DNA from 2 places in the Ochrobactrum sp. SFR4 genome. Region 1 is predicted to be linked to the other one. Evidence: riboswitches for the same ligand, from Rfam matches in the RefSeq annotation. Region 1 holds a riboswitch; the other holds the start of a gene.
The links. Region 1 has a riboswitch for FMN ahead of HBA93_RS06550 (DMT family transporter). Riboswitches for the same ligand answer to the same signal wherever they lie in the genome.
Positions count from the first base shown of each region.

Region 2: linked by a shared signal. The riboswitch ahead of HBA93_RS09835 (6,7-dimethyl-8-ribityllumazine synthase) and the one ahead of HBA93_RS06550 (DMT family transporter) in region 1 are both predicted to bind FMN.

Region 1 covers NZ_JAAPBB010000004.1:126,399-129,818, forward strand. Annotated here, with positions in the region: gene HBA93_RS06540 (transporter substrate-binding domain-containing protein) at 1-23, opposite strand, end outside; gene HBA93_RS06545 (amino acid ABC transporter permease) at 133-1,098, opposite strand; FMN riboswitch at 1,476-1,671, shown strand; gene HBA93_RS06550 (DMT family transporter) at 1,778-2,704, shown strand; gene HBA93_RS06555 (DHA2 family efflux MFS transporter permease subunit) at 2,754-3,420, opposite strand, start outside.
Region 2 covers NZ_JAAPBB010000006.1:177,701-181,120, forward strand. Annotated here, with positions in the region: gene HBA93_RS09825 (protein tyrosine phosphatase family protein) at 1-173, opposite strand, end outside; gene fdhD (formate dehydrogenase accessory sulfurtransferase FdhD) at 474-1,340, shown strand; gene HBA93_RS09835 (6,7-dimethyl-8-ribityllumazine synthase) at 1,376-1,846, opposite strand; FMN riboswitch at 1,932-2,085, opposite strand; gene HBA93_RS09840 (GNAT family N-acetyltransferase) at 2,348-2,797, shown strand.

The sequences.
Region 1 (3,420 bases):
GCGGATAAAATTACATTCTTCATATGGTTTCCTCCCCTGAGCATGGCGCTATTCAAGTGTCATCACCGGAATAATCACTATGCGAACAACAATAAAACAGTTGTGGTCAGAACGGCTGACCGTCCGTATTCATCAGCGTTCCTGACGCTTCATGCGGTTTTCCAGCACTGCCTGACAGCGTTCGAGAATAATCGACAAAATCCAGTACAGCAGAGCAGCAGTGATCAGCATTTCCAGATGGCGGAATTCTTCACGACCCTGCGTACGGGCAAGGAACATCAGCTCCCAGACACCAATCACCGAGACAAGTGATGAGTCTTTCAGCATCGCAATGAACTGGTTTCCTGTCGGAGGAATAATCAGTTTCATTGCCTGCGGCATGATCACTTTGCGCATAGTGGTGAACGGACGCAGACCAAGGGCGCGGGCAGCTTCCCACTGGCCACGCGGAATGGACATAATCCCGCCGCGGAAAATCTCGGTCATATAGGCGCCATAGCACAGCGACAGAGCAAGCACACCGGCGGGTACCGCATCAATCACATAACCAAGCTGCGGAATACCCAGATAAATCAGATAGATCTGGATCAGCAACGGCACGCCGCGGAAAAATGAAGTGTAAAATGAAGCGATAGCAACGGCAAAACCGTTCTGCGAAAGCTTGGCAACGGCACCGATAATCGCCAGTACAAAAGCAATCGCAATGGAAATCGCCGAGATATAAACGGTCGTGAATACGCCCTGCGTAATCAGGAACGGCAGCTTCGACAGAATGAAAGTGTAAGACAGATCAAAGCTGTAGAAGAAATACAGAGCAGCAGAGAGCAATGCCAGCCAAACAACAATCGTCTGTATCTGCATCGGCAACTTACCGACAAGGTTGATAATCAGCGTCAGAACCAGCGAAGTGACGGCTGCAACCGCAAATATGCCGCCTGTTGTCTGCAATAATCCGGCCAAACCTGTGACGGCAGCATCTGCTGCGCCTGTCAGATGCCAGTTCTTCCAGACCATAAAAATGAAGGTAACAAGGGCGAATACGCCCAAAAACCACGGCTTCTGCGTAATTTTATTTTTTTGTACTTTATCGTAATACATGCTGCTCTGCTCCCTGCCTCTATGTCTCCGCCAAAAAAGCGCAGCCTTCCACCCGATCATTTGCCGGAAATGGCACAAAAGGCAGGCAAAATCACTGAAATAACAGTCATAATGCGATTCAAAGCAGCAAATTTAACTGCATAAGCGCATGATAAAGTCTTTTAAAAGTGATTTCGCAGGTCATAAAAGACTGAAACACGGGTCAGAGACCGTCATTTTCACATTATTTATCTCCGGATATATCGCAAAATATTAAACACCGTTTTCAGGACACAGCGTTGCCGGTTATGCGGCTTGATTTATCCCTGCCCGCACCATAAGTTCGGCTTATGCAGTAAGGAGCCGGAACTGTCCGGCGCTTTGTTCATAATAATTTTAATCGTTCTCAGGGCGGGGTGTAATTCCCCACCGGCGGTAACAGGCGGAAGCCTGAAGCCCGCGAGCGCTTAATTGGGATACAAGGCCGGGTGTGATCATCGTATGTTCACATGCCTGCTTTTCTTCTGATTAAGGACAGCAGATTCGGTGCAACTCCGAAGCCGACGGTCATAGTCCGGATGAGAGAGAGCGGGGCTGAAATGGCATCATGTGCGGTCACTTTTGCCGCCATTATGTAATTTTCTTCCCGTACCATTTCCCAATCCCTGGGGTAACGGCTTACGAGACAGGAAGAAAAACGTTGAGCCCAATTGCCTCTGTTCAAACATTAAAACCAACCATCCGCGGTGCAGCGCTCATGCTGGCAGCCGGAGCAGCTTATGCGGGCGTCAATGTCGCCACCCAATGGGCAGGCACACGCACCGGTATCCCTTCTGTTATTATTGCCTTCTGGCAATATGTCATCGCCCTTGTACTGACCTTGCCACTGCTGATCCGCGAAGGCGCACAGGCACTGCGCACCAATCATCTCGGGCTGCATATTATTCGCGTGGCGCTGGCTGCCGCCGGTGTGCAGGTGTGGATTTTCGCCCTCACACATGTGCCGATCTGGCAGGTGATTGCGCTGTCCATGACCTCGCCGTTTTTTGTTATTCTCTGTGCAAGATTGTTCCTGCGCGAGGCTGTAACACAGACACGCCTGCTCACGACTCTGGCAGGCTTCATCGGCGCATTGATTATCATTGCTCCATGGTCGGACACCTATACGGTCTATTCCCTGCTGCCAATTCTTGCTGCGGCGCTTTGGGCAGGCTATTCGGTGATGACCAAATATCTGACCCGCTTTGAAACGACAGCCAGTATCTCCATGTATATGCTGATCCTGCTCACACCGATTAACGCGGCACTCTGGGCTGCATCAGGTGTCGGTTTTCCGGAGATCGCATCGCCATCTATGGAAATCTGGTCAATCCTGCTCACCATCGGTGTTCTGACAGCCATGGCGCAATATTTCCAGATCGCCGCCTATTCCGTGGCAGATGCTGTTTATTTGCAGCCTTTTGACGATCTGAAACTGCCGCTGAATGTTATTCTCGGCTGGATCGTTTTTGCGGCTACTCCAAGCATCAATTTCTGGCCGGGTGCCCTGCTGATTGTCAGCGCGTCGCTCTATCTGATGCGTCAGGACAGCGGGCGTTCATCCCCGAAAATACAAGCGGCAGAATAATCAAAAAACGGCGGGAAATCCCGCCGTTTTTATTTGAACTGATACGCTCTTAATGTCCTGCGGCGTCTTTCGGCACGTCACCGGGCTTTTTCATCATAGTCGCAAAGAATGCCAGTGAGACAAACAACACGGTCAGGATCATAAACACGTCGATGAAAGACATCAGCGTTGCCTGCTGACGCACCATGCCGGAGAGTTTCATCAATGCAATATTGGCACCATCCATACCCGCCGCATTAAATTTAGCAGTCAGATTGGCCAGCATTTCCTGTGCTTCGCGGTTGCCCCAGTTCAGATGTTCCGACAATTGCGCATAATGCAGATCACCGCGCCGCATCAGCATCGTATTAATCACCGCCAGACCAATCGCACCACCCAGATTACGCATCAGATTAAACAGGCCGGAGGCGTTTTTAATATGGGATGGATGCAATGTACCAAGCGCCAGATTGTTGATCGGCACCATACACAGCATCATTGAACAGCCACGCAGAATTTGCGGTAGCAACAGTTCATAGAAATCCCAGTCCGCTGTCAGCCCTGTCATCAGATAGGTACCGGCGGCAAAGCCGATAAAGCCGATCATCATCATCAGACGCGGATCCATTCGCGTTGAGAGAAAACCTGCCAGTGGCGCTGTCATAAACATCGCCAGACCACTGACAAACAGAGCCTCACCGATCATCAGCGCATCATAACCGCGGATACTGCCGAGA
Region 2 (3,420 bases), on a different contig from region 1:
CCGGCTGCAACTGCAGCCTGTGCAACGGCATCATAGAGCGGCTGACCGTCGGATTCGTGATCCGGGCGGTTGCAAATCAGGGTCTTGAAACCCTGTGCCGCAACACCGGCAATATCTTCCGGTGACAGCTGGCCGGTGACAGCAAAATTTTCATCAATCAGACGAATGTCCATAAGTCGGAACCTCATTAATGCATGTCGGCTCAAATGGATTCATTTGAGCTACCGCGAACATGCGACAATTAAAAGAATCCAGAGCGAGTGCGGTGGCTGAGATCAAATACAACACGCTCTGGTGGGTTTGTTTTCAGAATATACCATCGTGATGTGCTTACCACCCCGAAAGCGCTTATTGCCTGTTGAAACTGCCACGTAACGGCGGAAATTTCACCGAAGAAGCGACACTAAAGATGCTGGTATATGCTTTCAATAAAAGCATATAGTCATGCAGTCAGAGGGTTGAAAGGGAGAGCTATGGATAAAACCTGCGGACTTGAGAGAGAGGGGAAGGATGATATTCCGCCCGCTACATCTGAGGTCAGTAATATTATCCGTCGTCAGGGCGTACTGAAAGCTTCGCATCGGCAGGTGGCAGAAGAGCTGCCTGTGGCATTTTCCTATGGCGGGACCACCCATGCGGTGATGATGGCCAGTCCACAGGATATTGAGGATTTTGCCGTTGGTTTCAGCCTCTGCGAAGGCATTATTGCACAGTCTTCTGAAATCGAAGCGATGGATATTCAGAGCTTTCCCGCCGGTATTGATGTGCAGATGCAGTTATCCGATCAGCAGCGTGATGCACTGACCGCCCGTCGCCGCCATATGGCAGGGCCGGTCGGCTGTGGCTTGTGCGGTATTGAATCGATCACTGAGGCTGTGCGGGAGTTTCCGCCGGTTGGGGATAGCGATTTCAAGCTGCGTTCTGAGCAGATTGTGCAGGCTGCAGAGCAGATGTGGCATTCGCAGGTCTTGCATCGGGCAACCGGAGCCGTGCATGCGGCCGGTTTCTATCAGGCGTATCGGAACAGTGGCGAGATACTGGCCGTGCGCGAGGATGTCGGGCGGCATAACGCATTGGACAAACTGGCAGGCTTCTTGTTAAGCGGGAATGGCAAGGCTGAAAATGCCGATCCGTCGCGTGGTGCAGTGGTTGTGACCAGTCGTGTCTCGCTGGAAATGGTACAGAAAACAGCGGCGATCCGCTCGCCGGTGATCATGGCGATTTCCGCACCGACGGCTCTGGCAATCCGTACAGCTGACGCATTGAATATTACGCTGGTGGCATTGGTGCGTGGCTCGGAATTCGATGTCTATACGCATCCGCAGCGCATTACGGAATAAAAAGCGGCCTGCCGATACAAGCCGCTTTCTTTAAGTTACGCTTCGATTTTGCTGTAAGTATTCAAAATCTGCACGGTTGCATGAGCCGCTTCACGACCTTTGACTTTGAAATGCGTATAGAAGAAATCATGATGCTCTTTGCTGTCATGATAATGGTGCGGAGTTAGTACAACGCTGAGAACCGGCACATCTGTATCCATCTGTGCCTGCATCAGGCCTTTGATAACTGCGTCGGATACGAAATCATGGCGGTAAATGCCGCCGTCAACCACAAAGCCCGCCGCAACAACAGCAGCATATTTGCCGGTGCCGGCCAGTGTGCGGGCAAGAAGCGGTGCTTCGAATACGCCCGGCACGTCAAAGACTTCGACCTCAATGCCGTTGTCAGTCAGTTTAGCCAGTTCTTCAATATAGGATTTGCGCGCTTCATCCACGATATCGGCGTGCCAGCGCGCCTGAATGAATGCAACTTTGAGGGAAGATGGGTTGGTCAAGCTCTGGTTCATAGTTTCATCTCTTGATACTAGAATCAGGGCGCAAATTCACAAATCGACAGATCACACCCATAACAAGTGTGCTGTTTAACCGTGTCTTTGCTCTCTTTCATCCGGACTATACCGTCGGCTCCGGCATCGCACCGGATCTGCTGACTCTGAACAAATCGCTTTATTCAGACGCTCGCGGGCTCAAAGAGTTTCCTCTTCATACCGCCGGTGGGGAATCGCACCCCGCCCCGAGAACAACATCGCGCACTATTGCGCGACGCATGTCTCATACAGATAGCTGAGGGGGAAGTCGAGTAGACAATGTGTTGCTGTTTTACTTTACAATCTTGTTTCACTTTTGTGCCGGTGATATGGAGGCGCAGTCCAATCAGGAGATTTATGCGCAGCAACTCATAACAAGAGTTTCCCCGACAGCCTTTCATACACGGCTGAGGGTTGAGTTGCGCCTTTTGCAGCCCATAGCAGGGCGCGTATAATATCTTTCAACGGACAAAAAATATCATGATACAAATACGAAATGAAATCCGCCCGATCCGCAATGAGGATACGGAAACTCTGGTTACTATCTGGCTGGAGGCTTCACAATTCGCCCATAGTTTTCTGGGGCAGGAACGCCTGCAATTACAGTCTGAGCAGGTGCGGGATATTTATCTGAAACAAGCTGAAAACTGGGTGATCCTCGAAAACGGACAGCCGGCCGGATTTATCGGCCTGATGGATCAGTTTATCGGCGGTCTTTTCATCGACACTAAAATTCATGGCAAGGGTCTTGGCCGTCAATTGCTCGACCATGCATTGCAATTAAAGAAAACGCTGTCGCTGGAAGTTTACGCACTGAACACGCAGGCACATAATTTCTATCTGCGTAACGGTTTTATGGAAACCACGCGTGATCCGCAGGATGCGGAAGGCCTGCCTTTTGAAGTCATCCATATGTGCCGTGACCTGTAACCCTGACAGGCACCTAAAAAAGGTCTGCCGGAGCACTTCCGGCAGACCTCTTGTGAAATCTGCAGCGCAGGAAATTCTCCCACATAAACAGGTTAAAGCATTTCCAGCAAAAATGTGAACCGCCTTCGCAGGGAAATCAATTCACAGGATTGATTTTTATCCCGCTACGATGCGTAGGATAATGCATAAAAAAAGTTACAGCGGAGTAACCGATTCAGTCCTAACTGAAACCGCTGTAAGAGCATTCATTCGCTTATCAATACAGCGCCGCTATGCTCATCCGTCATGATGGTTATGGCAGGAAGTCCAGACCTATCACACTAATGGCAATGGCCGTATTCAGCGTGATAATCATCATGGTATAAATAATTGCGCTTTTGGTGATCTCAGTCATCTCACACCTCTACGCATCGGCCCCTTATCGATGCTTTGCTCAGTTCTGTTTACTCACCAAATGTAACAGTGTGTAACCGGTCACGCAACCCGAAAGCGCTTTTTTCTGTCGTTCCGGCAATGACAATTATGGTTTGAGCCTTGTTTTCCAGACTGTGCAGGTAAGGGTAAGCTGGCCTGTCAATTGTGATGTGCTCATCACAATCCATTGTTTTTTAAGTCGAAATTAA